2 regions of the Paenibacillus sp. OK060 genome follow, and region 2 is predicted to be linked to the other one. Evidence: riboswitches for the same ligand, from Rfam matches in the RefSeq annotation. Region 2 holds a riboswitch; the other holds the start of a gene.
The links. Region 2 has a riboswitch for FMN ahead of ribD (bifunctional diaminohydroxyphosphoribosylaminopyrimidine deaminase/5-amino-6-(5-phosphoribosylamino)uracil reductase RibD). Riboswitches for the same ligand answer to the same signal wherever they lie in the genome.
Positions count from the first base shown of each region.

Region 1: another riboswitch for FMN. It lies ahead of BLS14_RS05630 (DMT family transporter); the one in region 2 lies ahead of ribD (bifunctional diaminohydroxyphosphoribosylaminopyrimidine deaminase/5-amino-6-(5-phosphoribosylamino)uracil reductase RibD).

Region 1 covers NZ_FNFR01000001.1:1,292,318-1,299,724, forward strand. The annotation lists gene BLS14_RS05605 (amino acid permease) at 1-271, shown strand, start outside; gene BLS14_RS05610 (YqcI/YcgG family protein) at 292-1,053, opposite strand; gene BLS14_RS05615 (LysE family transporter) at 1,137-1,763, opposite strand; gene BLS14_RS05620 (DUF1989 domain-containing protein) at 1,876-2,499, opposite strand; gene BLS14_RS05625 (amidase) at 2,612-4,117, opposite strand; gene BLS14_RS05630 (DMT family transporter) at 4,254-5,234, opposite strand; FMN riboswitch at 5,379-5,530, opposite strand; gene BLS14_RS05635 (DinB family protein) at 5,614-6,111, opposite strand; gene BLS14_RS05640 (CGNR zinc finger domain-containing protein) at 6,248-6,808, shown strand; gene BLS14_RS05645 (amidohydrolase family protein) at 7,021-7,407, shown strand, end outside.
Region 2 covers NZ_FNFR01000002.1:965,758-973,164, reverse strand. The annotation lists gene BLS14_RS10660 (stage V sporulation protein AB) at 1-357, shown strand, start outside; gene BLS14_RS10655 (spore germination protein) at 444-2,051, shown strand; gene lysA (diaminopimelate decarboxylase) at 2,156-3,487, shown strand; gene BLS14_RS10645 (peptidylprolyl isomerase) at 3,710-4,141, shown strand; FMN riboswitch at 4,288-4,451, shown strand; gene ribD (bifunctional diaminohydroxyphosphoribosylaminopyrimidine deaminase/5-amino-6-(5-phosphoribosylamino)uracil reductase RibD) at 4,811-5,914, shown strand; gene ribE (riboflavin synthase) at 5,955-6,623, shown strand; gene BLS14_RS10630 (bifunctional 3,4-dihydroxy-2-butanone-4-phosphate synthase/GTP cyclohydrolase II) at 6,681-7,407, shown strand, end outside.

The sequences.
Region 1 (7,407 bases), on a different contig from region 2:
CGCAGGTAGCTTGGTATTAATGTATACCTGGCTTCTGATTTGCATCACGTATATCAAGAAAATGAAGCCAACAAGTTGGAATCGCATCAAAGTATGGATCGCCATGGTCCTTATACTTGCAGCAGTAGCTGGCACGGCTATGGAAAAAGCCAGCAGAAGAGGTCTGCTGGCAAGTATAGGTCTTGTTGTATTGATCGCCTTGATTACTTACATTGTAAACAAAGTACGAAAACCGCAACCTTCGCCATCTACTGAACCATCAAAGCCCTGAATGGGTGACTCTGGTATCAGCTATTTCGTCAATTTGCTAATGGCTTGCTTCATGCGCAAAAAAGGACATTTGGAAGGGGTCTGCTCGTCATCGGGCAGGAAATATTGTTTCCATTCCAGATTATCCTGCTCCCCATACCACATGAGCGAAGGATGAGCCGGAACGGCATCATAAGCTGCCAAACGCTTACGAATCAAGGTTTTCATTTTCCGGCCAAGAGGTGTGTTGTCATTAATCGATTCAAACACCCACCGTGGTTGAAAAGCAAACATAAGATAAGGGAAGTGCCTACTGGCTCTAAGTTCGTGCGCGGGAGTGGCACAGAAACAAAAGTAAGGCTCCCCGCCAAAGCAAAATTCCCATGTGGCTTCATGCGGATCAGTCGAAATATGTTCAGGCCAGGAGGCAGTATCCAGTGAACTTACCCGGTTAAGCATCTCCCAGAACAAGGACTGATACTGCTCAACTGTTGTGTTGTTTCTCAAATCATCCGGTGTCTCGCAAATGACAACCAAAGAAGCATAATGTCCCGTATCCCGGGATACGGGTCCATATTGACTAAGTAATTCCGCCATGTCTTCAGCAGAAGCTTGGGTTCGCGGATCCCTGGTGAATCCGTATCTCAAATGTCCGGAGAGAAAACCCATCCGTCCGGGTACACAAGGATACGTATTATCCTCATCTGCAATCATATTGGAAAATTTTGAATAAGCGTCCTGCTGCCATTCGGGCAGACCTTTGAATGATGCATTTATTTCATCGGCACTGTACAGCTCTGCCATGGATTCCCCAACTCCATTCCACATGATACCGTTAACGTATTAATGCGGATGGCGTTGGGTGACTGTCCAGTGTAGTTTTTATGTCAGAAAAAGATAGATCGTACAGCTTCAAAACCGAAGTACAGGCCAAATCCGATCAGACAGATCCCTGAGATAATGGAGATCCAGCGCAAAACGGTTTCGTTGCTGCGTTTATGAAATCGACTAGCCATGCCAGCCATGATGACATCCCAGACAAGGATTCCTATGAAAATACCAGAACTGTATAGTAGCAGATGAGCGGTGTCGGTATGCTTCACGGTTGTAGCAAGGATAGAGCCGTAAATGCCGAGCCAGAATAAAATATTCAGGGGATTGGACAGGGCCATGAGAAAGCCAGAGACAAAAGATTTCCCAACCCTCGCTTCTGCTGTAGAAGAGGTTTGGATACCGTCTTTTAACTTGGAAAGTGTTTCCACACCGGTATACACGAGAATAAAACTGCCAAAAGACCAAAGAAACGAGCGCATGAAAGGCGTGTCCAGAAAATGGGCAACTCCAAAGTAGATCAGAAGCATGTACACCAAATCGGCAAACATGGCTCCCAGTCCCAGAATCCAGGCATGCATAAATCCGTGGCGGGCTCCGCGATCCAACTGAGCGGCATTAATCGGACCAATTGGAGCGGATAGTGAGATTCCCAGAATAATATAACTAAACAGTACAGACATATACGCGTTCACTCCTTAACGGGTTCGACGAATTGTACCGGTAAGTCACACACATATGGGTACAAGTCATCGTATTCCCGTCTGGAGCAAATTAGAACAAGCTGTGTGTCGCTTAATCTGATAAGGACTCTACATCCAGCTGAATGTCTGTACAATGATATCCGTTGCATGAGCTTTCTTCACAAGGACAAGCTGACAGACCGATAACCAAATCAATCAATGCCTCCATCTCCACATAATCACCGGCGCGCGAATCTGGAGCTACGACATCAATCTTGCCCAGATCATCTACGACCGATTTCATAAACAAATTAAATGGATAATGCTGATCCGGCGGCAAGATCCCGAACGGTTCAAGAGCCTGATTTAGGTTATGATAGCAGCTTGCATGATCCTTTTTGTCATATAATACTTCATACATTTCCGGACGACAGGCAGAATTGAAGAAATCATGAACACCAACCGTGTCACGAACGATCTTAAGCAATGGTTGATATTGATTGGAATACACGGATTGTCCTGGTTTGATCCGATAGGACCGCAGTACGTCCATCGTTACACCTGGGTCTAATCGATTATTGGCATTTTGAGCATCATATGCAACAAAATCAACGACCTGCTGACCCTCCAAATCGGTCACCCGAATTAATGAACCTTTATTTACCTTGACGGCATAACCCGTTTTGGCCGGGATACGAACAGACTGTTTATGGCGTTCCGTTGTATTCATATTCATTCGTCACATTCCTCCGCAGTTTTTGCTTTCAGTATGCGGAGCTGACATGGCTTTCATGCACATTGGCAAACATAAGGCTCACAATGAAAATGATACAGGTTGTATTCAGCGTTTATGCTGGAAACAGTGGATTACCCTTCATGCCGACCCATAGTTCGGATGTTTCCAGCTGACCAGCCAGATGAAGCAACCAGTCTTCACGGCCTTTGGTTGCCATAATCTGTACACCCATGGGCAGGCCTTCAGGAGTCAGATGCACAGGAACACTCATGGCGGGTTGACCCGTCAGATTCGCGAGCTGAGTGAACGGAGTGTAGGTAAGACTTGGTTCAAACATCTCATAAATCAACTGCTGCTGCTGGATCTTGTCCAAATCGCTAATACGCATCAGATGCTGAATTTGTTCATCATGAGGTGTCAATTCGCCGATTTTGGGTGCCGGAAAAGCATTGACAGGTGTGACATAAAAATCATAGCGTTCAAACAATGTGGACATCTGAGCTGCGGCAACATCCCATTCGGCCAGACTATGTACGAATTCGGCAGCGGATACTTTTTTGCCAGCTTCAGCCAGAACCCAGGACTCGATCTCCATATCATCAGAGGTTAATACTCTGCCCATAGAACGTTCCATCGAAGAGATCATCGCCGCCATTTCGCCGCTGTTCATCATGTAATAGTTCTCCATCAATTTGACACCATTAACCGGACTCAGCTTTTCTTCAACCACATGGCTTTGTTCTTCCAGCCAGCGAACCGTCTTATAAACTGCTTCTATGGCTTCATCACTCACAGGTGTACCTACAGGCGAAGCTGTTGTATAAGCGACTTTCAGTTTGCGTTGATGAGGATAGTGCATATCAGCCAAGTAGCTTCCCGGAAAGAGGGGAGCATGAAACGCAGCTTCGGGTTGAATCACTTGCAGGGTATCCAGCAAAGCAGCACTGTCGCGAACGGAGCGGGACAAGGCAAAATCAATCGAAGCACCCTGCCACTGACGACCAACTCCTGGTCCAACAGGTGTCCGTCCACGTGTAGGTTTTAGTCCGAACAAGCCGCTGAATGAAGCAGGGATTCGGATGGAACCGCCACCGTCACTGGCTCCCGCAAGAGGTACAATTCCCGAGGCTACTGCTGCTGCGGCACCTCCACTTGAACCGCCTGGCGAGTGATTCGTATTCCATGGATTTCGACTTGGACCGTGAAGACGGGGTTCAGTAATATTTTTCAGGCCAAATTCCGGTGTATTGGTATGTCCGATGATAATGAAGCCTGCATCGCGCAAACGGGTAACGAAATTAGAATTCCGCTGTGCCCGATGCTCACTGAGAAGACGAGAACCCGAGGTGAGAATTTCACCTTCCAGGGATTGAGAGATATCTTTCAATAACAAGGGCACGCCGGCAAAGGGCTGCTCTCCCGGGCGAACTATACTCGCTTCCTGACGTGCACGTGTTTCATATGTACGAATGACTGCATTGAGCTGCGGGTTCACTTCTTCCAGGCGTGCATACGCCGCTTCCAGCAATTCGACAGGCGATATCTCCCGTGCGCGAACCAATTCAGCCAAACCTATAGCATCGTAAGATGTATACGAAAATGATGAAGACGAAGACATGATGATCGTTCCTCTCTAAATTGACTTAATCTACTATTCCATAAGTCATCGTACCACCGGAATAGTGAAAAGACAAAAGGCACTGAACATCTCAAAGGATGTCCAGTGCCTTGATTGATTTGCTTTTATATAAAATTCAATCCGTACGGAGCTTTGGTGCACCGTCAGCCGGAGTCGCTGATCGTTCTTGCTGTTTGGAGATGGCGAATAGGGCAATCCAGATGAGGATGAAGCCCACCAGTTGCTCCCATGTTATTAATGTGCGGAATGCAATCCAGTTTACCAGTACACCGGCCATCGGGAAGCTCAGTTCTGCGAGCGTTGCGACTGAGGCCTTGGTGGAGGAGAGCCCTTTGTAATATAACAGAAGACTCAGTAACCCTGGCAGTAATGCCTGACCCAGAATATTAAGTGCTACAGCCGCCTGTTCACCTGTAGCGGAAGGGAATGTCCAGGCAGCACCTTCGTTCCACGTCATAAAGATCAGCAGTGGCAAGGCTACGACAAAGCGCAGAGAGGTGACCGTTTCATAACGGGTTTGCCCCAGCATCAGCCGCCCCATAACTGTTGAACCGCCCCACAATGCAGCTGCACCCAGTGATAACAGGCTACCTGCATGAACCCAATTGTCCCAGTTGCCAAGGGGAAGGGTAAATCCAAACGTGAGCAGGTATGTTCCTGCAAGTGCAATGATAAACAGTCCACCGAAGCGGCGAGGCAATGTTTCTTTCAGCAGCAGCTTAGCCAGAACAATCGCAAATAGCGGCTGCATCTTTTGCAATAACAAAACGGTGTTGGGATCGTTATGCGTAAGTGCCAGGGTGAACAATACCGTGGCGAGAGCAGATCCTCCCCAGGAGATAAATATCACGGCAATCCAGTGGCGAGCACGCAGGTTTTTCAGATCGGCCCGGAACTTCCATAACACGGGAATCGCCACAAGGCTGACAATAATATGTTCCACCAGTACAATCTGCGTGGAGGTCATCGTTTTGAGCAAAATAATACGGAACAGTGGATCTACACCCCAAAGGGCGGCGCCGAGCACGACGAGCCAGAATCCGGTATTACTTCGTTCCTTGCGGTAAACTGTTGATGCAGGTTGTGTCTTTTCCATATTCAGGACTCCTTCGTCAGAACACGGAATCTTCAGTTGGCAAAATCGACAAAAGCCCCCGTTTTGGTATACACCAAATAAACGGGGGCTCAATCATTGACATGTCGTACGAAAATAAGCCTTTCCGTAACGGCATGTCAATGTGTTGATCTTCTCTCATCCGGACTTTACCGTCGGCCTTGGAGTCACACCAAGTCAGTCGCTGAATCCCTACATCGGGTCAAACAGCGAGTCGCGGGCTGGTTCCGAAGAACATCACCGCCGGTTGGGAATTGCACCCTACCCCGAAGATCCTATTCAATTATATTGTGTATTGAACAAGCTGTAACATTAATAAGTCCATCTTATTCCTGTAAGCGCTAGCAGTTCAAGTGTTTTTTTAGAATATGATATTCCAGCTTCCTTGTTGTCTGCGTAGTAATACAATCTGACCTGCATGATACGCATCGTGGAGTACCCAGCGGGCAAGCTCATGTGCCCATTTTTCATCTGTATCCATATACGGGGCTTCAAGATCGGATTCTTCTAATGAAGCGAGCTGATCACGAAGCTGTCCGGCTAATTGCGTTGTATTTTGCATAAGTACACTCCAGCCAGCAGTATCAGAAGGGTCGCCCGGATCTCCGAAGGTGGATTCATTGTTTTCGGCAGGTGCACCAGAGGGTGTTGTGCCCTGAATACGACTCAACAAACGATGATTATAGTAATACATATGGTTAACCAACTGCCAGATGCTTGATCCACCGGATGATGGAACCCAGGCTGCCTGTTCAGCAGTCAGTCCTTCGAGTGCCTTGGATAAAGGCACAATCCAGTTACATTGATCCCAGGTATCATCTTTCTGAATGAGCAATAGTTCTGTTGCTGTTGTAGTCATTGATTTTTCCTCCCTAAAATGAATTCATGGTAACTAGCTAAAGTGCTTAAATGTGGTTACAATTAATATAACCCAAACATGAATAATTGTAACTATCTTTTTAAATTTAGGTAGTTACATTTTATCGGAGGTGCGTATGGATAGACTATGGACTGATTTTGTGAACAGTGATTACCATGACTGGCGTGGTGGGGATCGTTCAGAGGACAGGCTTGGCAAAACCGAATGGCAGCAAGGATTTCTCAAACAATGGCAACTGAATGCATCTGTACCTGCTTCTTCTGAAGAGGAGGGAGCATTGAGGAACTTCAGAAATGAATTGCAGGCTCTTGCAACTCGTTTATCTGGCGGAAATGCATTATCGAACCAAGACCTGGAATGGCTAAACGCCATGATGAAGGAAGGTCAGGTCATAAGAAGACTGAACGCTGGAGATGAGGGACTGAATCTTTCACTTATCCCTGTAGGAAATCAATGGCAGCAGATCATAGCGGAGGTTGCAGCCGATTTTGCCATCACTGTAGTTGAAGGGGAAGGTGGAAGGATTCGTATCTGTGACAATGCGGATTGTCGCTGGATGTTCTATGACGATACGCGCAGCAGAACCCAGAAGTATTGTGATGACAAGATGTGTGGTAATCTGATGAAGGTTAGAAGATTTAGGGCAAAACAGAAGAAGGATCAGCAGCAAGAGTAAAGTGTATGAGAGCAAGGAGTATGCACAGAGTGATTTGCGGTATTTTTCGACAACCGGGAAATGTTCAATAGGTTTTTTTTTATCAAAATTGAATGTTTCCATCCTCTTCTATATAATGGTTATATACTTAAAATATTTCAGCTAGTCATTTCATCATCAGAGATTAACATCCGGGATTCAAGCGTATATCCAACAAAAAACAATGATTGGAGATGTGTCTTGTGGGGACAAGTTATCTACTGAAAAATGGTTGTGTATTGTCTATGGATTCGTCGGTAGGTCAGTATAAACGGGCGGACGTTCTTATTGAGGATTCTCTTATAACTGCTATCCGGCCCGACCTGAGTTGTATTGAAGCGGAAGTAATAGATGCATCGGAGATGATCATACTCCCTGGACTTGTAGATACGCACCGGCATGTATGGGAGTCACTTGTAAAAACAGCGGGAACCAACTGGTCACTGCCGGTCTATCTGCAGAATCTCTACTATGGAGCGATGGGAAGTAAACTCCGGCCACAAGACAGCTATATCGCCAATTTGCTCGGTTCTTTGGAAGCGCTTAATGCAGGAGTGACCACGGTGCTTGACTGGAGTATG
Region 2 (7,407 bases):
GGTGTGATTGCGCTTATTCTCGTGCTTGATATGATCCCAAGACTAGCTCAACTTACGCGAACCTATGACAAAACCCATTGGTATGAAGGGGCCTTGATCGGAGGTTCGCTGCTCGGTACTGTTGCGGATTTTTGGCACTGGAAGGTACACGGAGCGCTGTTGCTGAGCCCGATCATCGGACTGTTTTGTGGTGTGTTCATCGGTCTGCTTGCTGCGGCACTGACTGAGGTGCTGAATGTACTGCCAGTGCTGGCAAAACGACTGGGCATGAAATCGTATTTGTTTGGATTGTTGCTTGCTATGATTTTGGGGAAGATGACGGGCTCCCTGTTTGACTTTTTTGTATACCAGCGTTAAAACGTTAGGCCTAAGGAGGATGGGAAATGGACGTAAGATCGGACAACGACGGGCATGAATCCAGCGAAGCAACATCCGAAGAGAAGATGCATAAATCTCCTTATGAGATTCAAAAGGAAGAAGAAAAGAAGGCTTACGAAAAGAAGAAGCAAAATGAAATGTCTGACAGTATCGAGGAATCGGTAGAATATTGGCAGGAAAACGACGATATATCCCCTCGCATGAGTGATAACAAATATACGCTTCAGCAAGTGTTGGGACTTGGAGAGTCCTTTGATGTGAATATGAGGGAAATGGTCTTGGGTGGCAAACATGTTGGATTGTTGCTGCTGACTGGGTTTGCAAAGGATGAGATTCTGCTTGAAGTGTTAAAAAGGCTAACCTATCTTACACCGGAGCAAGTGTCCGGACATGCGCTGAAGTCGTATTTCGAATGTTACATTCCTCATATTCAAGTTGAGCGAGTGGAGAAAATGAGCGCCGTCATCAACAAGGTCCTCACTGGCATGAGTGCCATGTTTGTCGAAGGGGATCGTTCCGTTATTATTATGGATACCCGCAGCTATCCGGTACGTTCCCCAGAGGAACCTTCGCTGGAGAGAGTGGTGCGGGGTTCAAGAGACGGATTCACGGAGACACTTCTGACCAACGTGGCGTTAGTGCGCCGAAGAATACGGGACCCAGGATTAAAATTTGAAATTATGCAGGTTGGACGCAGATCGCAAACGGATGTCTGTGTTGTATATATTGACGATATCGTGGACAAGGTTCAGGTGGATTCCGTTCGTGAAAAAATCAAACGAGTAAATATCGACGGCATCCCTGCTGCCGATAAACAGCTTGAAGAAGCGATTATTAACAAGGGTTGGCACCCGTATCCGTTGGTTCGTTATTCGGAACGACCGGATGTGACAGCTTCCCATCTGATGGACGGAAGGGTTGTTGTTTTTGTAGATACTTCACCCAGTGTGATGATTCTGCCCACGACCTTTTTTGACCTGTGTGAGCATGCGGAAGAGAACAGACAGACCGCCTTTATGGGAACCTATCTGCGCTGGGTACGATTTGGGGGTATTCTGATTTCGCTTTTCCTGTTGCCGCTATGGCTGTTGATGGTTATTGACCCTGCCATTAAGCCAGCAGGAATGGAGTTCATCGGTCCTCATGAAAATGCCCAGCTCCCGCTGATTCTGCAGTTCCTGCTTATTGAATTCGGAGTGGATTTATTACGGATGGCAGCAGTCCATACCCCGACGCCACTCGCTTCGGCCATGGGTTTGATTGCGGCCATTTTAGTCGGGGATATCGCCGTAAAAACAGGATATTTTGTCAATGAAGTGGTACTTTACATGGCGATTGCCGCGATTGGTATGTTTGCAACACCCAGTTATGAGCTTGGTTTGGCTAATCGATTGGTCAGATTGTTTTTGCTCGTTGCTGTGGCGATATTCAAGGTTCCCGGATTCGTTGTCGGGACGACGTTCATTATCGTGGCGCTCACTTTGCATCGCTCCTACAACTCTTCGTATCTCTGGCCGTTCATACCGTTTAATGCAAAGGCTTTGGGTAACTTTTTGTTCCGTTTGCCGCTGTTGGAAAATAAAAAACGTCCTTCGATCAACAAAACGCGTGACAATACCAAAATGGACAGTGATCCAGACGGGGAACTGCAAAAAAGTAAAAAACACAAATGATCTGCCGAAAAATCCATTCTTCTCATTTTCTAATTTGATATACTGGTGTAAAATCATTGGAATAACAGCTGTTCCAGTATATAAAAAAGTGAGGAATGCAGATTATGTATTTACATGGTACAAGTAAAATAAATGCACAGGGACATCTGGAAATTGGTGGAGTCGATACAACCGACTTGAAAGAACAATTTGGAACTCCCCTGTATGTTGTGGACGAGCAATTGGTTCGTGAGCGTTGCAGAGAGTATATGGAAGCGTTCCGTGCTTCAGGCCTGGTTTTCCAGGTTGCTTATGCAAGTAAAGCATTCTGCGTAATGGCGATGTGTGCCCTTGCTGCGGAAGAAGGACTTTCCTTGGATGTTGTATCCGACGGTGAATTGTTCACGGCACTTCAAGCCGGTTTCCCGGCAGAACGCATTCATTTCCACGGTAACAACAAAACGCTGGAAGAGATCGAAATGGCGCTTGATGCAGAGATTGGCTGCTTCGTTGTGGATAACTTCAATGAACTGCACTTGCTGCAAGCTGTAGCCGCAGACAAAAATCGCAAAGTTAACATTTTGCTTCGTGTGACGCCTGGTGTTGAAGCGCATACGCATGAATATATCTCGACAGGACAAACGGATTCCAAATTTGGATTCGATATCGGGAACGGAACGGCATTTGAAGCCATTGAATTGGCTTCCAAGCAGTCAAATCTGGTATTGCTCGGTGTGCATTCACACATCGGATCCCAAATTTTCGAAGTTGAAGGCTTCCAGATGGCAGTTCAACGCGTTGCTGAGTTTGCAGCAGATGTGTATGAGCGTCTTAACGTGGCATTCAAAGTGGTTAATCTGGGCGGTGGCTTCGGTATCCGCTATATCGATGGAGATACACCGCTTGAAGTTTCACAATACGTGAAAGCCATCACGGATGCGGTGAAAAATCATTTTGCTCAAATCGGCTATGCCGTGCCTGAGATCTGGGTTGAACCAGGCCGCAGCATCGTAGGGGAAGCGGGAACTACGCTCTACACTGTTGGAACAAGCAAAGATATTCCAGGAGTTCGTAAATACGTAGCTGTGGATGGTGGAATGACAGACAATCCACGTCCAGCGCTGTATGAGTCCAAATATGAGGCTGTATTGGCAAACCGTGCAAATGAGGCTGCTCAGGAAACGGTATCTGTTGCTGGTAAATGCTGTGAGAGCGGCGATATGCTGATCTGGGATCTGGACCTGCCTAAAGTGCAAAGCGGCGATCTACTCGCAGTAGCTTGCACAGGCGCATACAACTACTCGATGGCAAGCAATTACAACCGGATTCGTCGTCCGGCAGTTGTGTTTGTCAAAGACGGTCAAGGGGATGTAGTGGTACGCCGTGAGACGTATCAGGACATCATCCAGAATGATCTCGTACCTGAGCGTATTGCAAAACAGCCAGTTACCCGTTAATTAAAGAACAAATAGTGGAGCACTATATGAAGAAGACAAAAAAGGACACTCCTTTTTTGTCTTCTTTTGCATCTTTAGGGCTGGATTTTGAAAAAAACTTGCTTATTATTTTGCGATCAATCCATTTTCAGTGTACACTAAGAAAAGTGCTATAAAGCTTGGCCCAGGGTCATGCGTTCTGGCACCATTAACGATGGTCAATACGAAAGGAGTCATTTACATATGGCGAAACAAGCGAAAATCAAAATGGCAAACGGCGGAGAAGTTGTAATCGATTTGTTCGATCAAGAAGCTCCAAACACAGTAGCAAACTTTGAGAAACTGGCTAACTCCGGTTTCTACAACGGTCTTGTATTCCACCGTGTTATTCCGGGCTTTGTAGCTCAAGGCGGATGCCCTAACGGTTCCGGTGCAGGCGGCCCAGGTTACACAATTAACTGTGAAATCAACCCGAACAAACATGAGCGTGGAACTTTGGCTATGGCTCATGCAGGCCGTAACACAGGGGGAAGCCAGTTCTACATCTGCTACCAACCGCAACCACATTTGGATGGACAACATACTGTATTTGGTAAAGTAACCAAAGGTATGGAATTCGTGGACGCTTTCGAAGGTCGCGACAAAATGGAAACAGTTGAAGTAGTAGAAGCTTAATCAATAAACGTATGTAAACCGTTTCGCAATTAGCGAAGCGGTTTTTGTTTACACTTAAGCTTATTAAAAGTTAGTATGTGACAAAAAGGAACAAAAAACAATTGATTTTTTGACGTTAAAGTGCTAACATCCAATTAATAACGCAACGAATCCTTCAGGGCAGGGTGTAATTCCCTACCGGCGGTGATGCAGTATGTGAGGATATCTATCCAGCATTGATGCAAAGTCCGTGACCCGTCTGCCTGTGGCAGATGGCTGATCTGGTGTAATTCCAGAACCGACAGTATAGTCTGGATGGGAGAAGGAGAGGGTGCAGTCCTTAGGGGCCGCATTCCGCAGGAGTGTTGCTGTACAGTTTTTGACGAATTCATTTCCTGTGCAGGGAGAAATCCGGTTACTTCCGGAAATCTTCATACATATGCCACATCATAGAAGCTCTTTACCTGTAATTGAAGTTCATTAAGGTATGTGTCTGCTTTCACTTGCCTGAAATGAAGTTTTGGGCGATGTGTTGTTGGCAATGTATCAATAGTACTGCTGGTGACACATGTCTCTCATCATCCCCATCGAACGGTTTGTTCGACGGGGATTTTTTATTGGATATGGAACATGCCTCTCTGTTGGAAGGGAGGTCTATAACTTAAGATTTTAACCGTGGGGTGAACGGACTTGGAAATGATTAATGATGAATTTTATATGGCGCTAGCACTGGATATGGCAGAACGGGCACAAGGACAGACCGGAATCAATCCGGTAGTTGGTTGTGTCGTGGTAAAAGAAGGACGTATCGTGGGCCTCGGAAGTCATCTCAAACGGGGAACGGGTCATGCAGAGGTTCATGCACTGAACATGGCGGGTAGTGATGCTGAAGGCAGTACAGTGTACGTTACGCTCGAACCCTGTAGCCATTATGGCAAGACTCCACCATGCAGTGAACGTCTCATTCATGAGAAAGTGAAACGTGTCGTTGTATGCTGCGAAGATCCGAATCCGCAAGTATCCGGCAGAGGAATCAGCATGCTGCGTCAACAAGGGATCGAAGTTGAAGTTGGAGTGCTGCGTGAGCGCGGAAGACGGATGAACGAGAAATTTATCAAATACATTACAACAGGTCTCCCCTTTGTAACTTTAAAGACGGCCTCTACACTGGATGGCAAAATTGCTACGCGTAGCGGTGACAGCAAATGGATCTCTAACGAGTCAGCTCGCGAGATTGTACACGCTCTTCGCCATCGCCATCAAGGAATTATGGTTGGTGTGGAAACGGTCATTGCAGACAATCCCGAACTCACGACTCGCTTGCAAGTGGAAGGGATCAGCCCGGTACGAATCGTGGTCGATTCCAAGCTACGTCTGCCTGTAGGCGCCAAAATGGTCAAGGATGGCCTTGCACCTACCTGGGTGCTTACAACAGATGAGGCGAGCCCTGAAGCGGCAGAGCGGCTGGAAGCCTATGGGGTGGAGATTATACGTTGTGGTCCAGGACCACGTGTTGATCTACTGAGTGCACTCAGCAAGCTCGGTGAGCGTGAGATTGGTTCAATTCTGCTTGAAGGCGGTGGAACATTGAATGGGTCCATGCTGGAAGCGCGGTTGGTAGATCGACTGCTCATGTTCATTGCTCCGAAAATTGTCGGAGGATACGAAACACCAGGCAGTTTCCGCTTTGAGGGTGTAGAGCGCATGAGTCAGGCGATTCAATTACATCAGCTGGAAATTGAGCAAGTTGGAGATAATATCAGCATTGGCGGAATTCCGGTTTGGCCTGAATAAATGAATTAACGATAATGAAATAAATAAAGGAGGCGGTAGCATGTTTACCGGTTTGGTGGAAGAAGTCGGTCAGATCCGGCGGATAGGTCGGAAAGGCGAAGCGATGGTCCTGAATATCGGAGCTTCCGCCATCATGAACGACTTAAAGATTGGCGATAGTGTAGCTGTAAACGGGGTATGTTTAACTGCGACAACCCTGGAGGGTGGCGGATTTACTGCCGATGTGATGCCCGAGACATATCGACATACCAATCTTAGTCAATTGCAATCCGGCAGCAAAGTTAATCTGGAGCGAGCCATGCTGTCAGGTGGACGTTTTGGCGGGCATATCGTTCAGGGCCATGTCGATGGCACTGGGGTCATTGGCAGCATTACACGTGACCAGAATGCAATTGTTTTCGAGATCAAACCTGACGATATGCAGCTGTTCAAATATCTGATACCCAAAGGGTCTGTAACCCTGGACGGAATTAGTCTGACCGTTGTGCATACTTCACAGACCGCATTCACTGTATCCATTATTCCACATACCATTGGTGAGACCGTATTAAATGGGAAAAAGACGGGAGATACCATCAATATTGAGTGTGATATTTTGGGCAAATATGTGGATCATCTGCTGCACTATGGTAAGGGACATCAGGAGACCGGTGCGGGCAAGCCGCGAAGTATCAGTGAGGATTTCCTGGCTAATCACGGCTTTGCTTAACAAATCGTAATTGATAAACTACAAATATAAATTGAAATGGAAACTGGAGGGGGACCTATGTTAGAGAAATCCATTCTGAATTCTATTGAGGAAGCCATCTACGATCTCATGCAGGGTAAACCGGTTATTGTGGTGGATGATGAGGATCGGGAGAATGAAGGCGACTTTATCGCTTTGGCGGAAAAGGCTACACCTGAAGTGATCAATTTCATGATTACCGAAGGCAGGGGTCTGGTGTGTGTTCCCATTACGCAGCAACGTGCCGATGAACTCAACCTAAAGCCTATGGTTCAGCAAAATACGGACTTTCATGGGACGGCTTTCACCGTCTCTGTAGATCATAAAGATACCACAACGGGCATCTCGGCTCATGAACGCTCCATTACAGTCAAGGGTCTAATCGATCCCGAAGCGAAAAGCGGAGATTTCCGCAAGCCGGGGCATATGTTCCCACTCATCGCCAAAGATGGCGGTGTGCTAAGACGCGCGGGACATACGGAAGCAGCCGTAGACCTCGCTATTATGTGCGGTTCTTATCCGGCAGGTGTAATCTGTGAAGTGATTAAGGAAGATGGCACGATGGCCAGACTTCCGGATCTGCAGGAGATTGCCCGCAAGCATGATCTGAAGCTGATTAGCATTCAGGACATGATTCGGTACCGGAATGAGAAGGAACAGTTGGTTAAACGCGAAGTAGCTGTACGTATGCCAACAGACTTTGGTGAATTCCAGGCGGTGGCATACACAAATGCAGTGGACAACAAGGAGCATGTCGCTTTGGTTA